DNA from 2 places in the Amycolatopsis sp. NPDC104863 genome. Region 1 is predicted to be linked to the other one. Evidence: predicted binding sites of a transcription regulator. Region 1 holds the regulator's gene; the other holds the start of a gene.

The links. The regulator HspR, encoded in region 1, represses chaperone genes until heat shock. The targets are predictions, from matches to a motif close to ANNTTGAGTNNNNNNNACTCAANNT.
Region 2: lon (endopeptidase La) is a predicted target of HspR. The motif match lies at 3,913-3,937, and genes of this name have one in related genera.

What each region holds. Positions count from the first base shown of each region.
Region 1 covers NZ_JBVJOW010000004.1:40,676-51,343, reverse strand. Annotated here, with positions in the region: gene ACZ63J_RS21635 (dienelactone hydrolase family protein) at 1-553, shown strand, start outside; gene ACZ63J_RS21630 (lytic polysaccharide monooxygenase) at 699-1,454, shown strand; gene ACZ63J_RS21625 (DUF305 domain-containing protein) at 1,451-1,990, shown strand; gene ACZ63J_RS21620 (heat shock protein transcriptional repressor HspR) at 2,043-2,468, opposite strand; gene dnaJ (molecular chaperone DnaJ) at 2,474-3,646, opposite strand; gene grpE (nucleotide exchange factor GrpE) at 3,683-4,390, opposite strand; gene dnaK (molecular chaperone DnaK) at 4,387-6,261, opposite strand; gene ACZ63J_RS21600 (hypothetical protein) at 6,489-6,662, opposite strand; gene ACZ63J_RS21595 (DUF4097 family beta strand repeat-containing protein) at 6,693-7,463, opposite strand; gene ACZ63J_RS21590 (YbhB/YbcL family Raf kinase inhibitor-like protein) at 7,636-8,169, shown strand; gene ACZ63J_RS21585 (helix-turn-helix domain-containing protein) at 8,263-9,102, shown strand; gene ACZ63J_RS21580 (DUF397 domain-containing protein) at 9,103-9,264, shown strand; gene ACZ63J_RS21575 (GNAT family N-acetyltransferase) at 9,261-9,692, shown strand; gene ACZ63J_RS21570 (purine-cytosine permease family protein) at 9,752-10,668, shown strand, end outside.
Region 2 covers NZ_JBVJOW010000002.1:614,217-624,884, reverse strand. Annotated here, with positions in the region: gene ACZ63J_RS12445 (YajQ family cyclic di-GMP-binding protein) at 1-97, opposite strand, end outside; tRNA gene ACZ63J_RS12440 (tRNA-Tyr) at 226-308, shown strand; gene ACZ63J_RS12435 (class I SAM-dependent methyltransferase) at 631-1,422, shown strand; gene lon (endopeptidase La) at 1,496-3,898, opposite strand; gene ACZ63J_RS12425 (SAM-dependent methyltransferase) at 3,999-4,847, opposite strand; gene ACZ63J_RS12420 (SAM-dependent methyltransferase) at 4,844-5,698, opposite strand; gene ACZ63J_RS12415 (GNAT family N-acetyltransferase) at 5,771-6,709, opposite strand; gene ACZ63J_RS12410 (putative bifunctional diguanylate cyclase/phosphodiesterase) at 6,947-9,601, shown strand; tRNA gene ACZ63J_RS12405 (tRNA-Thr) at 9,682-9,754, shown strand; tRNA gene ACZ63J_RS12400 (tRNA-Met) at 9,805-9,877, shown strand; gene rpmG (50S ribosomal protein L33) at 9,929-10,093, shown strand; gene ACZ63J_RS12390 (MaoC family dehydratase N-terminal domain-containing protein) at 10,175-10,624, shown strand; gene ACZ63J_RS12385 (MaoC family dehydratase) at 10,621-10,668, shown strand, end outside.

The sequences.
Region 1 (10,668 bases):
GCTCAGCCCGGACCTGTACGCGCGGGGCGGCTTCCGCCGGTGCGTGCGCCGGGTGTTCTCGGACATGTTCGCGAACCAGGGCCGGACGTTCGACGACATCGAGGCGTCGCGCGCGCTCCTGGCCGCGCACCCGGACTCCTCGGGCCGAATCGGCATCGCCGGGTTCTGCATGGGCGGCGGCTTCGCGCTCGTCGCGGCGTCTCGCGGCTTCGAGGCGTCGGCGCCGTACTACGGACAGCTGCCGAAGAACCTCTCGGTGCTCGACGACGCGTGCCCGATCGTCGCGAGCTTCGGCAAGAAGGACTTCTCGCTGCGCGGGGCCGCGGCCAAGCTGGAGACGGCGCTGACCGAGCGGGAGATCCCGCACGACGTCGAGGAGTACGACGGCGCCAGCCACGGGTTCGCCAACAAGGTCGAGGTCAAGCCGCCGCTGAACCTGCTGCTCAAGGTCGTCGGGTTCACCTACCACCACGAAGCGTCCGAGGACGCATGGCGCCGAGTGACGTCTTTCTTCGGCGAACACCTGCAGCAACCGGCCCGACCTTCGCACTGAGCCGAGCGGGCTACCGAAGTCGCCGGATGGCGGTAGTTGATTGACCGTTGTGCCCGAATCATCTTATGGTCTAGACCACGTCTTCCCCGGACGTGCTCGTTCGTCCTCCCTCCGGAACACCGCCGTTCCCCCACGAGGAGCCGAAATGACCCTGAAGCGAAAGCTCTTCGCGGCCGCCGCCGGTGCGATCCTCGCGCCGGTGCTGGTCGTCGTCCTCCCCGCCACCTCCGCGAGTGCCCACGGGTACGTCTCCGACCCGCCCAGCCGCCAGGCCAACTGCGCGGCCGGGAAGGTGCCGAACTGCGGGCAGATCGTCTACGAACCGCAGAGCGTCGAAGGTCCCAAGGGCCTGCGCAGCTGCAACGCCGGCCTGGCGCAGTTCGCCGAGCTGGCCGACGAGTCGAAGCCGTGGCCGGCCAAGTCGGTCGGTTCTTCGGTGACGTTCAACTGGGTGTTCACCGCCCGGCACGCCACGAAGAGCTACGAGTACTACGTCGGCAACACGCTCGTCGCGTCGTTCAACGGCAACGGCCAGCAGCCGCCCGCGACCGTGCAGCACACGGTGAACCTGTCCGGGTATTCCGGCCGGGTGAAGGTGCTGGCGATCTGGAACATCTCCGACACGGCCAACGCCTTCTACAGCTGCATCGACCTGCAGGTCGGTGGCGGTGGCACCCCGCCGCCCACCACCACGCCGCCCCCGACCACCACGCCGCCGCCCACCACGACCCCGCCCCCGACGACGACCCCGCCGTCGAGCGGGACGTGGAAGGCCGGCACGGCGTACAAGGCGGGTGACGTCGTGACGTACAACGGCGTGAGCTACCGCTGCCTCCAGCCGCACACGGCGATCGCGGGCTGGGAGCCGCCGAACACCCCGGCCCTCTGGCAGCGTCAGTGAGGCTGGTCCTGGTCGTCGTCGCGCTGCTGCTGGCCGGTTGCGGCAGCGGCGCGACGTGGACCCCGGCGAAGTTCAACGACGCCGACGTGATGTTCCTGCAGATGCTGATCACCCAGAACCAGCAGGGCATCGACATCGTCCGGCTGGCGAAGCAGCGCCCGCTCCCGGCGCCGGTGAAGGAGCTGTCGGCGGCGATCGAGGTGACGCAGCAGACCGAAGTCGACAACATGAAGAGCTGGCTGCGCACCTGGAACCGGCCCGAGAGCATGGACATGAACCCGCACGTCCACGCCGGCCACGGCGGCATGAAGATGACCGCGCCCGACCTCGTCGGCACGCTGAAGTCCACGAACGACACGGACTTCACGCGCAAGTACCTGGATGTGCTGACCGGCCAGCAACAGGGTGCGGTCGAGCTGGCCCAGACCGAGAACGGCACCGCCGGCGGGATCAACGCCGACGCCCGTGACCTGGCCCGCCGCGTCATCGAGTCGCGGACCGCCGAGGTCCAGCAGCTGCTGAACTTCAAGGCCTGAAACGCAAAAGCCCTCCCCGGAGACTCGGGGAGGGCTTTGCGTGCTCAGGACGTCAGCGGCGCTTCGGCCGCCAGACCACCATCGCGGTCTGCGGGTTCAGCGGAACCAGGTCCCGGCGGTAGGACGCGTGCGCCGCCGCCGCGGCCTGTTCCCCGGCCGCGTACGCCGCGGCCAGTTCTTCGGTCAGCTCCTGCAGGCGGGCCCGCAGCGCGTCGACCTGGTTCTCCAGCTCGATGATGCGCTTGATGCCGGCCAGGTTGACGCCGTCTTCCTGCGACAGCCGCTGGACTTCGCGCAGCAGCGCGATGTCCCGCATCGAGTAGCGCCGCCCGCCACCGGACGTGCGGCCCGGTGACACCAGGCCCTGCCGGTCGTAGGTGCGCAACGTCTGCGCGTGCATCCCCGCCAGCTGGGCCGCCACCGAGATGACGAACACCGGGGTCTCTTCGTCCCCCTCCTGGGGAATCCCGCCGAACATCCCACTCACCTGCCTTCGAGCAGCTCAGTGATCTCGGGCCGGGGGTCGTGCCCGGCCATCGCTTCGGCGTACGCCTGCAGAGCTTCGCGCGCCTTGTCGTCCAGTTTGGCGGGAATCGCCGCGGTGAGGGTGACGAGCAGGTCACCCTGCGCGCCGTCACGCTTGGCGATGCCCTTGCCGCGCACGCGCAGCACCCGCCCGCTCGCGGTGCCCGGCGGCACCTTGAGCGACACCTTGCCTTCGAGGGTCGGCACCGTGATCGTGGTGCCGAGCGTGAGCTCGGTGAAGTCCACCGGCACGGAGATCGTCAGGTCGAGCCCCTTGCGCCCGAACAGCGCGTGGGGAGCCACGTGCACCCGGACGTAGAGGTCGCCCGCCTGCGCGCCACCCCGGCCCGGCTCGCCCTGGCCGGCCAGCCGGATCCGCTGGTCGTCGTCGACGCCCGACGGGATCCGGACGGTCAGCGTGCGGGTCCGCGTGCTGACACCTTCGCCGCCGCACTCGGGGCACGGGTCGTCGATGATCTGCCCGCGGCCGCGGCAGTCGCGGCACGGCTCCGAGAACGCGAACGCGCCCTGGCTGCGGCTGACCAGGCCCGACCCGGAACAGGTCGGGCAGGTCCGCGGCGAGGTGCCCGGCTTCGCGCCGTTGCCGCCGCACGTCGAACAGGTCGCCGGGCTCGACAGCCGCAGCGGCAGGGTCGCGCCCTTGACCGCCTCGGTGAAGTCGATCCGGACGTCCGTCTCGACGTCGGCCCCGCGCTGGGGCCGGTTCGCCGTCGCGCCCGCCGTCGTCCGGCCGCGGCCGAACAGCCCGCCGAGGATGTCGCCGAGCCCGCCGAAACCGCCCTGCTGGCCGGCGCCGGCCTGGCCGAAGATGTCCCCGACGTCGAAGCTGCCGGTGCCGCCGCCACCGGGGAAGTTGAACCCGCCCCCGCCGCCGCCGAACAGCCGCCGCGCCTCGTCGTACTCCTTGCGCTTGGCCGTGTCGGACAGCACGCCGTACGCCTCGGAGACGGCCTTGAACTTCTGCTCCGCCTCGGCGTTGCCGGCGTTCGCGTCCGGGTGGTTCTCCTTGGCCAGCTTCCGGTAGGCCTTCTTGATCTCGTCGGCTGTGGCGTCGGAGGAGACGCCCAGTTCACGGTAGAAGTCCTTGCCGATCCATTCCCGCGCACTCATCGGGCGTCTCCTCCTCCCACTGGAACCGGATACTGCTTACTGCTGCTGGTCATCGAGGCGCCCGTCGAGTGGCAGCTCGCCACCGACGGACGGGTCCACCGGGGCCGCGCCGGGCTCGTGGTCGGTCACGCCGACCAGCGCCGCCCGCAGCACGCGGTCCCCGAAGCGGTACCCGCGGCGCATGACCACGGTGACCGTCGGGCCCGCCACGTCCGGCGAGGTGTTGTGCTGCACGGCTTCGTGCACGCTCGGGTCGAAGGCCTCGCCCTCGGCGCCGAACGACTCGAGCCCCGCGCGCTGCAGCCCGCTGATCAGCTTGTCGCCGACGGCCTTGAACGCCCCGGTGAGGTCACCGTGCTGCTCGGCCCGCTCGAGGTCGTCGAGCAGCGGCAGCAGGTCGTTCACCACCGTCGCCTTCGCGCCGAGGACGACCGCCTCGCGGTCACGCTCGACACGCTTGCGGTAGTTGGCGTACTCGGCCTGCAGGCGCTGGAGGTCGGCGGTGCGCTCGGCCAGCTCCTTCTCCACGCCGGAGACCACCGCGACCGAGTCGTCCACAATGGACTCGCCCAGCGAGGGGCCCGCGTGCTCCACGGGCTCCTCGTCGGGGTCCGGCGCGGCGTGGGCCGGACCGGGCGGGCGGACCTGCCCGGTCTGGGGGTCCACCCGGCGCCGGTCCCGCACGACCACCGGCTCCTCGGGGCCGCGGCCCTGGTTCTCGGATTCGTCGTAGCTGTGGGTCACTTCTTTTCGTCCTCTTCGACGATCTCGGCGTCCACCACGTCATCGGCCTTGGCGCCCGTCGCGCCGGCCGCACCGGCGTCGCCACCGGCCGCGCCCGAAGCACCGGCCGCACCCGCGGCCGCGTCGGCGTTCGCGTTGGCGTACAGGGCGGTGCCCAGCTCCTGCGAAGCGGTGTTCAGCTTCTCGATCGACTCGCGGATCTTCGCCGAGTCAGTGCCCTTGAGCGCCTCGTTCGACTCGTCGATCGCGGACTTGACCTTGCCCTTGAGGTCCTCGGGCAGCTTGTCGTCGTTGTCCTTGAGGAACTTCTCGGTCTGGTAGACCAGCGTCTCGGCCTGGTTGCGCGTCTCGGCCTCTTCGCGGCGGGTCTTGTCTTCCTCGGCGTGCGCCTCGGCGTCCTTGACCATCCGCTCGATGTCGTCCTTCGGCAGCGCGGAGCCACCGGTGATCGTCATCGACTGCTCCTTGTTCGTGCCGAGGTCCTTGGCCAGGACGTGCACGATGCCGTTCGCGTCGATGTCGAAGGTGACCTCGATCTGCGGCACGCCACGCGGGGCGGGCGGGAGACCGGTCAGCTCGAACATGCCGAGCTTCTTGTTGTGCGCCGCGATCTCGCGCTCACCCTGGAACACCTGGATCTGCACCGACGGCTGGTTGTCGTCCGCGGTGGAGAAGATCTCCGAGCGCTTGGTCGGGATCGTGGTGTTGCGCTCGATGAGCTTGGTGAACACGCCACCCTTGGTCTCGATGCCCAGCGACAGCGGCGTGACGTCCAGCAGCAGGACGTCCTTGACCTCGCCCTTCAGCACACCGGCCTGCAGCGCCGCGCCGACCGCGACGACCTCGTCCGGGTTCACGCCCTTGTTCGGCTCGCGGCCGCCGGTCAGCTCCTTGACCAGCTCGGACACGGCCGGCATGCGGGTGGAACCACCGACGAGCACGACGTGGTCGATGTCGCCGACGGCGATGTTCGCGTCGCGGATCACGTTGTTGAACGGGTTGCGGGTGCGCTCGAGCAGGTCCGAGGTGATCTTCTGGAACTCGGCGCGCGAAAGCTGCTCGTCGAGGAACAGCGGGTTCTTGTCGGCGTCGACCGTGATGTAGGGCAGGTTGATGCCGGCCGAGTTCGAGCTGGACAGCTCGATCTTCGCCTTCTCCGCCGCCTCACGGATGCGCTGCAGCGCCATCTTGTCCTTGGTCAGGTCGATGCCGTTCGTGGCCTTGAACTTGTCGACCAGCCACTTGACGATGCGCTCGTCCCAGTCGTCGCCACCGAGGTGGTTGTCACCGGAGGTCGCGCGGACCTCGACGACGCCCTCGCCGATCTCCAGCAGCGAGACGTCGAAGGTGCCGCCACCGAGGTCGAAGACCAGGATGGTCTGTTCCTTCTCGCCCTTGTCCAGGCCGTACGCCAGCGCGGCGGCGGTCGGCTCGTTGACGATGCGGAGCACGTTCAGGCCGGCGATCTGGCCGGCTTCCTTGGTGGCCTGCCGCTGCGCGTCCTCGAAGTACGCCGGGACGGTGATCACCGCGTCGGTGATCGTCTCGCCCAGGTACGCCTCGGCGTCGCGCTTCAGCTTCATCAGCACTCGCGCGCTGATCTCCTGCGACGTGTAGTTCTTCCCGTCGATCTCGGTCTTCCAGTCGGTGCCGATGTGCCGCTTCACGGACCGGATCGTCCGGTCGACGTTCGTCACGGCCTGGTTCTTGGCCGGCTGGCCCGTCAGCACTTCGCCGTTCTTGGCGAAGGCGACGATCGAGGGGGTGGTCCGGGACCCTTCAGAGTTGGCGATGACCGTCGGCTCGCCGCCCTCAAGGACGGCGACGACCGAGTTGGTCGTGCCGAGGTCGATGCCGACCGCTCGCGCCATGGTGCTTTCCTCCTGTGTAAGCCTGCTTCGTCCGTGACCTGCACGTTCGCCCCCGCCTTGAGCGGGGCCTTGGCAAGTTCTATCGGGCCTTCGCGTGTCGCGTCAAGCTGGACTTGAGTCGACTGCGCTCAACCTCTACGTCCAGCCTAACGACCGGCTCCGGGTTCTTGTTCCCGGCCTCGGTGCCCGAACTCGCCCCGAACGGGTGTGACCCCGCTCACGGGGTCTCACCGGACGTGCACGACGGCCAGCTTCGCCAGGTGCGGGGACGTGACGCTGACCGGAACGCCCTGCGCGGGAGCAGGGCGTTCCGGTTCACTGCGGAGGAAGCCGACGACGCCGAACATCGTGATGGCGCCGGCCAGTGCGGCGGCCAGGACCCGCCGTTCGATCTTGCCCATGGTGAAGGAAGCTCCAGTGGTGAGAGAAGGTCAGGCGGCGCGGACGGTCACGCTGCCGCTGTCGGTCGTGAGGTCGAGGGTGTGCGGCGCGGAGCCGTCGGTCGGGACGTCGATCTCGCGGTGCCCGCTGTCGCTGTCCCCGAGGACGCGGTAGGGCCCGCCCGGCACGGCGACCTCGACGCTGCCGCTGTCGGCCTTCACCTTGACGTTGTTCGGCTCGGCGAGGGTGAACTCGACGCTCCCGCTCGACGACGTCACGTCGACCGGGCCGCGCACGTCGGTGCCGCTGATGCTGCCGGAGTCGGCGTGCAGCTGGACCTCCCCGACGTTCCGCAGGTCGATGCCCCCGCTGTCGAGCCGCAGCTTCACCAGGCCGGGCACGTCCTCGACCCGGGCGTGCCCGGAGTCGGCCTGGACGTCCACGCTCGCCATCCCGGCGATGTCGAGGCCGCCGGAGTCGACCTTCCCGGTGACGGGGATGTTCGCCGGCACGACGACCTCGAAGTCGACCGAGCAGTTCGTCCCGCAGTCGGTGAGCACGAGCTGGTCACCCTCGACGCGGTAGAAGGTGTCACCGGGGTTGCCGCGCCAGTGGTAGTTCACCTCTTGGTGCACCGTCGCGGGCCCCGACCCCGCGCGGATCTTCACCGAGCCCGAGTCGCCTTCCAGCTTCACGCTGCGGATCGACTCCGAAAGCGTCTTTGTGTTCTCGAAGTCCGATCCCCAGCCCCAGCCGAACGCGGTCGCCAGGCCGACGCCGATCAGGACGATGCCACCTACGGCAAGAAGCGGGCGCGCCATGGTCGTTGGTCCCCTCAGTTGTTTCCTCTGCTGCGAAAACGGTATTGGCGACGGGATGGTCGGCACATGGGGGTAACCCCCCGAAAGACCCTGAGATCCGTCCCTGACACGCGGGGGTGGCGGGAGGGGCCTAACCTGGCGCAAGACTCCAGTTCCATGATCAGGAGGATCCATGCCGCAAGCACCCGGCCCGTACGAATCCCTGCCCGACGTGCCGTCCTTCACCGTCCGGAGCACCGACGTCGCCGACGGCGAAACCCTGGCCACGCCCCACTTGTCCGGCATCTTCGGCGCCGGCGGCGAAGACCGCTCGCCGCACCTGGCCTGGGAAGGCTTCCCCGCGGAGACGAAGAGCTTCGCCATCACGTGTTACGACCCGGACGCCCCCACTGGCAGCGGCTTCTGGCACTGGGCGGTGTTCAACGTCCCGGCCTCGGTGACGGAGCTGGCTTCGGGCGCGGGCGACGGCTCCGGCCTCCCCGACGGAGCGGTGACGTTGAAGGGCGACGGCGGCGTCAAGCAGTTCCTCGGCGCGGCGCCCCCGCCCGGCCACGGCCCGCACCGGTACTACTTCGCGGTGCACGCGCTCGACGTCGACAAGCTCGAGGTCGACAGTGAGGCGACCCCGGCGTTCCTGGGCTTCAACATGTTCGGCCACACGCTGGCGCGCGCGGTGATCACGCCGGTGTACGAGAACAAGGGTTAGGTTTCACGGGTCAGGTTTCAGGGCCCGGCACTGTCGCGGATCGGCGACAGTGCCGGGCACTTTTTTGTCGGTGGCCGATGACACACTGCGGTCATGTCACCACCGATAGCGACACCCCGGTCGCGAGCACTGGGGTTCGGGCTGAGGAAGGCGCGCCAGGCGCGCGGCATCGGCCTGCGCGAACTGGCTCGCGGCGCGGACGTCCGCCCGGGCGACCTGTCCAACTGGGAGCTCGGGCTGCGGGTGCCCAAGGTCGAGGAGGTCGCGCTCCTGCTCGGGCGGATGCAGGTCAGTGTCGAGGAGCGGACGCGGCTGCTCGAGCTGGCGGAGAACGCCCGCGAGCCCAACTGGCTCGAGCGCGACATGCCGGATGCCCCACCGGTCCTGACCACGCTGGCCGAGTACGAGCGCACCGCCGCCTCGATCTTCAGCTGGCAGCCGATGCTGGTGCACGGGTTGTTGCAGACCCCGGACTACGCCGAGGCCATCCTCGCGCACGGCGGCGCTCCCGCGGCCTTGGTCGAGCAGCGGCTGCGGGTGCGCATGATCCGCCAGGCCGCCCTCCGCGACCGCGGCGCAGCGGACTGTTCCATCCTGCTCGGCGAAATCGCGCTGCGGCAGCAGATCGGCGGTCCGGAGGTCCTGCTCGACCAGCTCCGCCACCTCCTCGCTCTCCCACCGCGGCTCGCCGTGCGGGTGATCCCCTTCGGCGGCGATTTCCACCCCGGCCTCAACGGGTCGTTCAGCGTCTTCGAGTACTCCGACCTGCCCGCCATCGTCTTCTTGGACCAGCATCGCGGCAGCGCCTACATCTACGATGAGGAGCAGGTGGCGGACTACAAGTCCGCCGCGCAGACCGTGACCTCCCTCGCCATGGACTCGGCGCGATCCCACGAGTTCATCGAGGGGGTGATCGCCGAACTGGAGGCCTGAGTGACCTGGCGGAAGTCCAGCTACAGCGGGCAAGAGGCCGAGTGCGTCGAAGTGGCGCTCGCGGAAGTGGTGCAGATCCGCGACACCAAGGACCGCCCGGGCGGCACCCTCCGGATTTCCACCCGATCGTGGGAAGCACTCCGCACCGACCTCACGCGGTGATCCGGCCCGTCACCCCCGACGACTGGCGGGAGTGGCGCGACCTCCGCCTGGCCGCCCTGCGCGACGCCCCCGAAGCCTTCAGCGCGACCCTCGCCGACTGGGAGAACGCCCCCGAGCACCGCTGGCGGGCGCGTCTCGACGGCACCTTCAACGTGCTCGCGGACCTCGACCACGAGCCCGCGGGGATGGCGACCGGCTTCCCGCGTGACGACCACGTCGAGCTGGGCACGATGTGGGTCGCCCCGCGAGCGCGTCGCCGAGGCGTGGGCGAGGCGCTGGTGCGCGCGGTCATCGGCTGGGCGGCCGGCAAGCGCGTGACGCTGCAGGTCGCCGAGGGCAACACCGCCGCCGTCGCGCTCTACCGGCGTCTCGGCTTCACCGGCGACCACCGTCTGGAATACCAGACGAAATCGCCCCGACAGGCCTAGGACCGGCCCGCCGGGCGACGGTTAATACCTCCCGAAGCACGATCAGCAGGAGGCACACCGTGGCGGCGACGCTCGAACGCAGGTCCATCGACCCGGTCCCGGAGACCGAACGGCACGGCCACCCGCGCAGCCTCTTCACGCTCTGGTTCGCGGCGAACATGCAGATCACGTCGGCCGTCACGGGGGCGCTGACCGTGCTCGTCGGGGTGCACCCGCTGTGGGCGCTGGTCGCCGTCCTGGGCGGGAACGTCCTCGGCGGCATCCCGATGGCGTTGCACGCCGCCCAGGGCCCGAAGCTGGGCATCCCGCAGATGATCCAGTCGCGCGCGCAGTTCGGCGTGTACGGCGCGGTCCTGCCGCTGGTCCTGGTCGTCGTGATGTACCTCGGGTACTTCGCCAGCGGGAACGTCCTGGGCGGACAGGCCGTCGCGGAGATCACCGGCCTCCCGACCGACGCCGCGATCGGCGTGTACGCCGCTCTTTCCGCGCTGATCGCGATCGTCGGGTACCGGCTGATCCACCGGTTCGGCTGGGTGGCGTCCGCGCTGTCGGTCGTCGTCTTCGTGTACCTCACGATCCGCCTGGTCGGTGGCCACGACCTCGGCGCCGTCCTCAGCACGCCGACGCTCGACTTCCCGAAGTTCCTGCTCGCCCTCTCCCTGACGGCGTCGTGGCAGCTGACGTTCGGCCCGTACGTCGCGGACACCTCGCGCTACCTCCCGTCGGCGACGTCGGTGCGCGCGACCTTCTGGTGGACCTACGGCGGCACGGTCCTCGGCGCCACGTGGGCGATGTCGTTCGGCGCGCTCGCGTACGCCGTCGCCGGGAAGGCGTTCAAGGGCCACGAAGTCGCGTACGTCGTCGGCCTCGGCGGTGAGGCGCTGCTCATCCCGCTGCTGCTGGCGATCGCGCTCGGCAAGTTCACGGTGAACGTCCTGAACATCTACGGCGGGTACATGACGGTCGCGACCGCGCT
Region 2 (10,668 bases), on a different contig from region 1:
CGAACCGCGTGCCCAGCTCCTTGCTCGCCTGGTTCAGCGCGTTGTCCACCTCCTGGCGGTCGACCTTGCTCACGACGTCGAAAGAGGGATCCGCCACGTGTCCTCACACCTCGTACTCGCTTGTCAGGGGCACCCAGCCTAGCCCCCACCACGGGACGGGCATCCCGGTTGACCCCCGCCGAGAGGCGTTGGGTAAGCTTCTCTCCGGCCGGTACGACCGGCCTGGGCGGGTTACCCGAGTGGCCAAAGGGGACTGGCTGTAAACCAGTTGGCTTACGCCTACGGGGGTTCGAATCCCTCACCCGCCACCCACAGTGGGCACGGCCCCGCGACCGTTACTCCGGTCGCGGGGCCGTTTCCTTGTATACAGGACACGAATGTTTGCCGGTGGTTTCCCCGCTGTACAACCAGATGTTCGAATTGTCCAATAAATGCCTCGTGTCGATTAAAGCCGCGATTCGGCGGCAATTTTGCGGCGAAACGGCGGAAGATTCATTCGTAGGTACGGCCCTAATTTCGAAATCGACCGGGAATCCGTAACAGCCTTCTCGGCCCGCTCGACCCAGCTGGGTGGCAGAGGTCCGATCGATGGAGGCGAACATGCCCGTTCCCGGCACACTCGAACGTCCGATGCGTGAACAGCTCGTGCAGGTCCAGTACGCCGACGCCCAGCTCGTCGCCGACTACGCCGATTCCTACTCCGGATGGGGGCCCACCGCCCGATATCACCACTCCCGCATGCACGCCGTCGACCAGGTGCTTCGGCGGTGCGCCGGCGGGAAGCTCCTCGACGTCGGCTGCGGGCCGGGGATGATGGTGCGGCACCTGGTCGACGACCGGCCCGGGGACTTCGCCGTCACGGGGTGCGACCGGTCCGCCGCGATGGTCGACGCCGGACGACGGCGCGTGCGGGAAGCGGCCGGTTTTGCCGTCGGGGACATCGAAGAAATGCCGTTCCCCGACGGCGTTTTCGACATCGCGCTCGCGATGGGCGTGCTCGAGTACGTCGACATCGGCGCGGCGTTGACGGAAATCGCGCGGGTGGTGCGGCCCGGTGGGCTCGTGGTCGTCACGATGCTCAACCCGCGCAGCCCCTACCGCCTGTTCGAATGGGGCCTGTACTGGCCCGCGCGCCGCGTTCTCGGCGGCCTCGAGCACGCGCTGAGAGTCCCGCAAAAACACGGCGCGCGCCGCACCGGAATCCAGGCGCTGCCGACCCGGCGGCTGCACCACGAACTGTGGCAGGCGGGCCTGCAACCGGAGGACACGCTGTTCTACGACGTCACCGCGCTGGTGCCGCCGCTCGACCGCGTCGTCCGGCGCTGGGACCGCCGGTGGCGCGCGCGGCCGGAGTCCACCGTGGCCCGCGGCGCCGCGGGCCGCCTCGGCACCGGGTACCTCGTCGCCGCGCGGCGGCTCTGACCCCGGAACGGAAGAACGGCCGGTTTCCCTGGGGGTGGGGAAACCGGCCGTCCGGGGGCGGCGGCGTTCGGGGTTACGCCGCCTGGGAAACCGGCGTCGAAGCCGGGGTCAGGGCGAGGTCGAGGACCTCGCGGACGTTGGCCACCGCGTGGACGTCCAGCTGGGACAGCACCTCGGCCGGGACGTCGTCGAGGTCCGGCTCGTTGCGCTGCGGGATGATCACCGTCTTCATCCCGGCCCGGTGGGCCGCCAGCAGCTTCTGCTTGACACCGCCGATCGGCAGGACGCGTCCGGTCAGGGACACCTCACCGGTCATCGCGACGTCCGCCCGGACCACACGGCCCGAGAGCAGCGACGCCAGCGCCGTCGTCATCGTGACGCCCGCCGACGGCCCGTCCTTCGGGACCGCGCCCGCCGGGACGTGCACGTGGATGCCCCGCTCGCGCAGGTCGCCCACCGGCAGCTCCAGCTCCGCGCCGTGCGAGCGCAGGTAGGACAGCGCGATCTGGACGGACTCCTTCATGACGTCACCGAGCTGACCGGTCAGCTGCAGCCCGGACGCGCCGGACTCCTTGTCCGCCAGCGACGCCTCGATGTAGAGGACGTCACCGCCGGCGCCGGTCACCGCCAGGCCCGTCGCCACACCCGGGGTCGCGGTCCGCTGGGTCGACGCGGGCAGCGACGACTCCGGCAGGTGCCGCGGGCGGCCCAGGTACCTCTCCAGGTCCGGGGAATCCACCGTGAGCGGCAGGGCCACCTCGTCCAGCGCCACCTTGGTCGCGATCTTCCGCAGCACCTTCGCGATCGTGCGGTTCGCGTCGCGCACGCCCGCCTCGCGGGTGTACTCGGCGGCGATCCGGCTGAACGCGGCGTCCGTCAACGAGACGTCGGCCGTGCCCAGCCCGGCGCGCTCCAGCTCCCGGGGGAGCAGGTGGTCGCGGGCGATGGTGACCTTCTCGTGCTCGGTGTAGCCGTCCAGCGTGACGAGCTCCATGCGGTCCAGCAGCGGGCCGGGGATGGTCTCGAGCGCGTTGGCCGTCGCCAGGAACACGACGTCGGACAGGTCCAGCTCGACCTCGAGGTAGTGGTCGCGGAACGTGTGGTTCTGCTCCGGGTCCAGCACTTCGAGCAGCGCCGCCGTCGGGTCGCCGCGGTAGTCGGCGCCGACCTTGTCGATCTCGTCGAGCAGCACGACCGGGTTCATCGAGCCGGCTTCCTTGATGGCGCGGACGATCCGGCCGGGCAGCGCGCCGACGTAGGTGCGGCGGTGGCCGCGGATCTCCGCCTCGTCGCGGATGCCGCCCAGGGCGACCCGGACGAACTTGCGGCCCATGGCCTTCGCGACGGACTCACCCAGCGACGTCTTGCCGACCCCGGGAGGGCCCGCGAGGGCGAGCACCGCGCCCGAACGCCGGCCACCGACTGGGCCGAGACCCGATTCGGCACGGCGCTTGCGCACGGCCAAGTACTCGATGATGCGTTCCTTGACGTCGTCGAGGCCCGCGTGGTCGGCGTCGAGCACCGCCCGCGCCGCGGCGATGTCGTAGACGTCCTCGGTGCGCTCGTTCCAGGGCAGCTCCAGGACGGTGTCCAGCCAGGTGCGGATCCAGCCGCCCTCGGGGGACTGCTCGGACGTCCGGTCCAGCTTGTCCACCTCGGCCAGCGCGGCCTTCTTCACGGCGTCGGGCAGCTCGGCGCCTTCGACGCGGGCGCGGTAGTCCGTGTCGTCGGTGGAGCCGTCGAGCTCGCCCAGCTCCTTGCGGATCGCCTCGAGCTGGCGGCGCAGCAGGAACTCCTTCTGCTGCTTCTCCATGCCCTCGGAGACGTCCTTGCGGATCGTCTCGGTGACTTCCAGCTCGGCCAGGTGTTCCTTGCTCCACTCGAGCGCCTTCTCCAGGCGCGCGGTGACGTCCAGCGTGGTGAGCAGCTCGACCTTCTGGTCGGTGTCGAGGTACGGCGCGTTGCCGGACAGGTCGGCGACCGCGGACGGGTCTTCGACCTGCTGGACGGCGTCCATCAGCTGCCAGCCGCCGCGCTGCTGCAGGATCGAGATGACGACGGCCTTGTACTCGGCCGCGAGCGGCGCGGTGCGGTCGTCGGTGGTTTCGGGGGCGTCCTCGGCGTGCACCCAGCGGGCGGCGCCGGGTCCGTCGGCCATCCGGCCGACGAGCGCGCGGGTCGTGCCGCGCAGCAGCACGGCGGCCTTGCCACCGGGCACGCGCCCGATGCGCTCGACCGTGGCGACGGTGCCGTACTCGGCGTACTCACCGTGGACGCGCGGCACGATCAGGACCTCGGCCTTGGTGGCGCCGGTCGACCGGATGCCGGGGAAGCTGGCCTGGCTCGGGGTGTTGGCCTGGGCGGACTCCACCGCGGCCCGCGTCTCGGTGTCGGTGAGGTCGAGCGGGACGACCATGCCCGGCAGCACGACGTCGTCATCGAGCGGGAGCACGGGCAGGAGGCGGGTGTCGGTCATGTGCACTCCTCGGGTAGTTGAGTCTGCCTAGCTCAACTCTCCGATGGGCGTGTTTGTTTCCGATGGTGCGTTCGCCCACAGCGATCAGGGAAAGCGCAGGTCAGCGGGCCGGGCGGCGTGCGACGGCACACCACGCGAACGGCCGGGTTTCGAAATCCAGGACCGTCGGAGGCTCGTCGGGACGCCAGTCCGGCAACGATGTCATCCCCGGCGGCAGCAGCGGCCAGCCGCCGAACCAGGGCAGCAGCTCGTCGGCCGAGCGCAGCCACGCCGGGTTCGACGTGTCGCGGTAGGCGTCGATGAACCGGTGCACCTCGGCCGCGCGGTCCGGCGGCGCGTCGTCGCGGCAGGTGCCGTGCGTCAGCGCCAGCCAGCTGCCCGGCGCGAGCTTCGCGCGGTACTCCGCCATCAGCCCCGCGGGGTCGTCGGACGGGCCGACGAAGTGCATCACCGTGATCATCAGCAGGCACACCGGCCGTGACCAGTCGATCAATGACGACGTTGTCGGGTCGGCGAAGATCTCCTTCGGCCGCCGGATGTCCCGCTCGACGAGCCCCGCCCAGTCCGACGCGCCCTCGCGCTCCAGGATCAGCCGCGAATGCGCGGCCGCCACCGGCTCGTAGTCGACGTAGACGACCGAAGCCTGCTCGCCGGGCGGCAGCAGGTCGCGGACGATCTCGTGCACGTTCCCCGCCGTCGGCACCCCGGAGCCGAGGTCGACGAACTGGCGGACCCCGGCGTCCATCGCGGCCGCGACGACGCGGTTCATGAACGCCCGGTTCTGCCGGGAGATCGGCCGGATCAGCGGCCACACCTTCTCGACGCGGCGGCCGAACTCGCGGTCCACCGCCCAGTGGTGGTTCCCGCCCAGGTACCAGTCGTAGACCCGGGCCGCGGACGGCTTGTCGGTGTCCACCCCGGCGGGGGCGATCGGCGCGGTTTCGCTCATCCGCCGGGCTTCTCCGCGATGCCGCACCACGCGTACGGCCGCGCTTCCGCCTCGAGCGCGTTCAGCTTCCGGTCGGGCCGCCAGTCCGGCAGGTGCACGATGCCCGGCTCGAGCAGCGGCCAGTCGCCGAACAGCGGCTCGATCTCCTCGCGGTCGCGCAGCCACACCGGGTTGCTCGTCTTCCGGTACTGCTCGACGAACCAGCGCAGCCCCGTCAGGTACTCGCCGCTCCCGTCACCCTCGCTCATCTGCGAAAGCGCCAGCCAGCTGCCCGGCGCGAGCGCGTCGCGGTAGTCCGCCAGCAGGCCGTGCGGGTCGTCGTCCGGCCCGACGAAGTGCAGCACCGCCGCCATGATCAGGCAGACCGGCTTCGAGAAGTCGATCAGCCGCTTCGTCTCCGCGGCGCGCAGCACGGCTTTCGCGTCCCGCATGTCCGCCTGGACGATGCCGGCCCAGTCGGTCGCCGCCTCCTCTTCGAGGATCAGCGTCGCGTGCGCGACGGCGACCGGCTCGTAGTCGACGTAGACGACCGTCGCGTCGTGCTCGTCGGGCAGCTCCGCCTCGACGACCTCGTGCACGTTGCCGGCCGTCGGGACCCCGGAGCCGAGGTCGACGAACTGCCGGATCCTGGCCCGCAGCGCCGCCCGCACCGCGCGGTTCATGAACTCGCGGTTCTGCTTCGACCCGGGGCGCACGAGCGGCCACTGCTGCTCCATGCGCCGGCCGAACTCGCGGTCCACGGCCCAGTTCTGGGTACCGCCGAGGTACCAGTCGTAGATCCGGGCCGCCGACGGCTTCTCCGTGTCGACGCCTTCGGGCGCTCTGGGCGCGGAATCCCGCTGATCGGTCACTTCGGCTCCCCACTCCCTCATCCTGGTGGCCAGCCTACAAAGAGCCGGCGTCCGCGGGGATCCGCCAGTCGTTCACCGAACGGCTGGTCGACGCTGCCAGTACGTCCAGAGCGGGCGGTAGCCCTGCGCGTACCAGAACGGCGTCGAAAGCGGGTTCGCCGCCGCGTGGTGCAGGAGGACGACGTCGGCGCCCTCCTCGTCCAGCACCTGGTGGGCGTGGGCGGCCAGCGCGGTGCCGACGCCGGAGGACCGCGCGGCCTCCGCGACGGCCAGCGAGGACAGGTAACCGACGCGGGTCGCGGCCACGCGGTCGCTGATCCAGCCGGTCTCGCCGGGGTGCTGGACGTTCACCATGCCGAGCGGGCGGCCGTACAGCTCCGCGATCCAGACCGCGGGCTCCGGCCGGTTCAGCTGCTCGGCGAGGTCCTTGGCCAGGATGTCCTCGACCCCCTCACGCCAGTTCACCGTGCCGTACTGGGCGTCGTAGGAGTGCAGCTCCATGCCGAGCGCGACGGCGGTTTCGAGGTCGTCCGGCCCGGCCCGGCGGATCTTGACGCCGGGCGTGCCGCGCTCGCCCGCCGGGACCAGCCGCTCGGCCGGGCGGACGGCGATCACGCGCAGCGGCGCGAAGCCGTGGTGCAGCATTTCGCGCGCGCCGGCGGCGTCGCGGCTGGCGCGCGGCACGACCGCCGCGGTCTCGGTGTCGCCGTGCTCGGCGACCGCGCGCAGATGTTCATCCCATCGGGTGAGCAGGGCGTCGAGCACGGCCGCCGGCTGGGAGCCGGCGAGCTGGAGGTCGAGCCGGTGCTCGGTCAGCGCGCGCCAGGGGGCGTTGGGCGCGCCCTGGTCGACCTGGATGCGCGAGGCGAGGCCGGACGCGGCCGAATCACCGGTGGCGACTTCCAGCACCACGGCGTTTTCGGCCGCCTCGAAGGGAGAAGAACCGGGGAGCAAGGGATCCACCGCCGCGAGCCGGGCCGCGTGTTCGGTGGCAATCACGTCGCTGTGCATGGGCACATTCAATCGCTACCGGGACTGTCGTGCGCACAGAACGCCGTCAAGGTCGGACACCCGATGTTTCACCCCTTGGTCCACGCAGGTCAGCGCCTTCGAGGCATTGTTAACCCTGGGGTGATCTCCTACTGTCTCGAAAGGGACACGGGTACGCCCTACGGGGTACGGTATGGCCCTTGTCCACACCCGAAGTCACGGATCAGCACCGGTGGACAAGCCGGGAGGGAAGGTCGGATGCCGGACACCAACGCCCACGGCGACGCCGTCGCACAGGCGCAGCCCGGGCCGGGAGCCGCTTCCGAGGCACCTCCCCAGCCCGCCGCGTCCGCCGAGGCGCGCACCGACGAGCGCCGGTTCCGCGTCTACACCTTCGCCGTCCTGAGCCTGGGGCTCGTCGCCGCGTTCGCGGTCGGCTCGTGGCTGCCGTTCCACTGGGACAGCAAGCTGCTGTGGATCGGCCCGGTCCTCGCGGTCGCCTTCCTGCTCGCCGAACAGCTCGGCATCAACGTCGACGTCCGCAGCGGCATCTCGTGGACCATCTCCTTCACCGAGATCCCGCTCGTCATCGGGTTCTTCGTCGCGCCGTTCGAAGTCGTGCTGGCCGCGCACCTGGTCGCCGGCATCGGGACGCTGCTCGCGCGGAAGGTCTCCGGCCGCGTCCTCTACAACGCGGGCGCGTTCCTGCTCGAGATCACCGGCGCCTTCGCGGTCGCCGGGCTGGTGAAGGTCGCCGTCGGCGCCGGGGCGGGCGCCGAGATCCCGTGGGTCGCCGCGCTCGTCGGCACCCTGACCGCGCCGCTGGTGAGCACGTTGCTCGCGCTGGCCGCGGTCCGCGTGCTGCGCCGCCGGATGCGGGTCAGCACCGCCGTCCGGCTCACCGCGCGGATCCTGGTCGTCGGGTTCGTCAACGCCTCGGTCGGCCTCTCCGGCTACCTCGTCATCTCCAACACGCCCAAGGCGTGGCCGCTGGTGCTCGCCGTGTTCCTCGGCCTCACCGCGCTCTACTGGGCCTACTCCGACCTGCTGCGCGAGCAGCGGGACATGGAGGCGCTCTCCGACGTCAGCCTGATGGTGGCCCGCTCCGGGCAGCAGGCCGCGGCGCGCCCGGCCAGCCGCGCGGAGGAGCTCGTCGGCGGCGTCGACGTCCGGGAGTGGGCGACGATCGCCGAGCGCATCAAGGACCAGCTCGCCGCGGGCCGGGTCGTGCTCCGGCTGCGGCTCGAAGCCAAGGACCCGATGCGGGTCGTCGTCGCGGGCGACGACCTGCCGCCGGCCGACCCCGCCGCCGACGACCCGCTGCTGCGGCTGCCCGGCGCGCACGTCCGGCACTTCCGGATCACCGAAGCCAACCCCGACGTCCGCACGGCGCTCCTCGACCGCGGCGCGCAGGAGGCGCTCGTCGTCCCGCTGCGCAGCGGGAACCAGCTCCTCGGCGTCGTCGAGGCGCACGACCGGCTGTCCCGCTGGCGCGGTTTCGGCAAGTACGACGTCCAGCTGCTCGGCACGATGGCCAGCCACCTCGCGACGTCGCTCGACAACCGGCGGCTGCTCGCGACCCTGCGCCACGACGCCTACCACGACCCGCTCACCGGGCACCTCAACCGGCTGGGGTTCCGGCAGGTGGCGAAGGAGCCGTTGCGGGACTTCGCCAACGCCGTGGTGCTGCGGATCGACCTCGACGTCTTCTCGACGGTGTCCGACGCGCTGGGCTACGCCTGGGCCGACCGGATGGTGATCGCCGCCGGCCGCCGCATCCGCGACGCGCTCGGCCCCGACGTCCCGCTCGCCCGCCTCGAAGGCGCGTCCTTCGCGGCGCTGCTGGTCGGCTGCCCGCCCGAGGACGCCCACCGCGCGGCGGAACGGCTGCGCGAAGAGCTTTCGGCGCCGTACCCGGTCGACCGGCTTTCGGTCGAGGCCAACGCGATGATCGGCTACGCGACGACGTCCGCGGACGAACCCGGCGACGTCGTCGACATCGAAGGCCTGCTGCAGCGCGCCGACGTCGCGGTCCGCGCCACGAAGGGCGGCGAAGAGGTCCGCGGGTACGTGCCGAGCATGGGCCAGATCTTCCTGCGGCGCTTCCAGATGGTCACGCAGTTCCGGCAGTCCCTCGAAGACGGCCAGGTCAGCGTCCACTACCAGCCGAAGATCACCCTGCCGAACCGTCAGGTCCAGGGCGTCGAGGCGCTGGTCCGCTGGGTGCACCCGGAGTTCGGCCGGCTCGGCCCGGACGAGTTCGTCCCGGCCATCGAGGCGGCCGGCCTGATCGGCGTGCTGACGTCGTTCGTGCTCGGCGAGGCGCTGAAGCGCTGCCGCAAGTGGCTCGACGAGGGCCTGCGGATCTCGGTGGCGGTCAACCTCTCGGTGCGCAACCTCGCCGACGAGGACTTCCCGAACAAGGTCGCGCGCGAGCTGGACCGCGTCGGCATCCCGCCCGAGCTGCTGACGTTCGAGCTCACCGAGTCCGGCGTGATGTCCGACCCGCAGAAGGCGCTGCCGATCCTGCGCGAGCTGCACTCGCTGGGCATCACGCTCGCCGTCGACGACTTCGGCACCGGCTACTCGTCGCTGGCCTACCTGCGGCAGCTGCCGGTCGACCAGGTCAAGATCGACAAGAGCTTCGTCCTCGGCATGGGCACCGACCTCGGCGACCTCGCGGTGGTCCGGTCGATCGTCGAGCTGGGCCACTCGCTCGGCCTGACGGTGGTCGCGGAAGGCGTCGAGGAGGACGTCGCGCGCGACCAGCTCGAGGCGATGGGCTGTGACGTCGCCCAGGGCTACCTCATCTCGCGCCCGCTGCCGGAGGACCGCCTCGAGGCGTGGCTGCAGGCTCGGACCGCGCGCTCGCCGGGTCGCCACTCCGAGACCGTGCTTACCTTGCTGACCTGAGGTTTTGCCGTTTGTCGACCCCGGTTGCACGGCCGGGTGACGGGGCTTGGTAATCTTTCCAAGTCCTCGCGAGAGGCCAGGCCCCTTTAGCTCAGTCGGCAGAGCGTCTCCATGGTAAGGAGAAGGTCTACGGTTCGATTCCGTAAAGGGGCTCGCGACCTCAGCCGCGCCACGTTCGCGTGTCGCGGCTTGGGTCATGTAAGGGCGGTGTAGCTCAGTTGGCAGAGCAAGCGGCTCATAATCGCTGTGTCGCCGGTTCAAGTCCGGCCACCGCTACGCGGTAACGACTGGGGCTGGCCCCCGGGACCTGAGAGAGAAGGAAACGCTGTGGCTGCCACCGACGTGCGACCCAAGATCACGCTGGCGTGCGAAGAGTGCAAGCACCGCAACTACATCACCAAGAAGAACCGGCGCAACAACCCGGATCGCCTGGAGATGAAGAAGTTCTGCCCGAACTGCGGTACGCACCGGACGCACAAGGAAACTCGCTGACCGCGTAGCGCGTTCGCACCAGCTTCGAAGAGCCGCCCTGGACCACCGGGGCGGCTCTTTGCTGTTGGTAGCCTCCTCGACGTGCCCTTGGACGAGTCGTTCACCGGGCGGGTGTACCCGCCGCAGACCAGTTACGAAGTGAGCCGGGAGAAGATCCGGGAGTTCGCCGACGCCATCGGCGACGGGAACCCCGTCTTCCGCGACCCGGAGGCGGCCAAGGCGGCCGGCCACCCGGACGTCATCGCGCCCCCGACGTTCATCACGATCATCAACCTCGCCGCGATCAACGCGATCGTCACCGACCCCGAGCTCGGCCTCGACTACTCGCGGATGGTGCACGGCGACCAGCAGTTCAGCTACACGCGCCCGGCGCACGCCGGCGACCGGCTGCTGCTGACCACGCACATCGACCGGATCATGGCCCGGGCCGGCAACGACTTCATCAACCTGCGCGCCGAGATCACCGACGCCGACGGCGCGCACATCGCCACCACGCGCGCGCAGCTCGTGGTGCGGGGGGAGGACGCGTGAACGTCGGAGACGAGCTGGGCACCCTCGAGGTCCGGATCACCCGC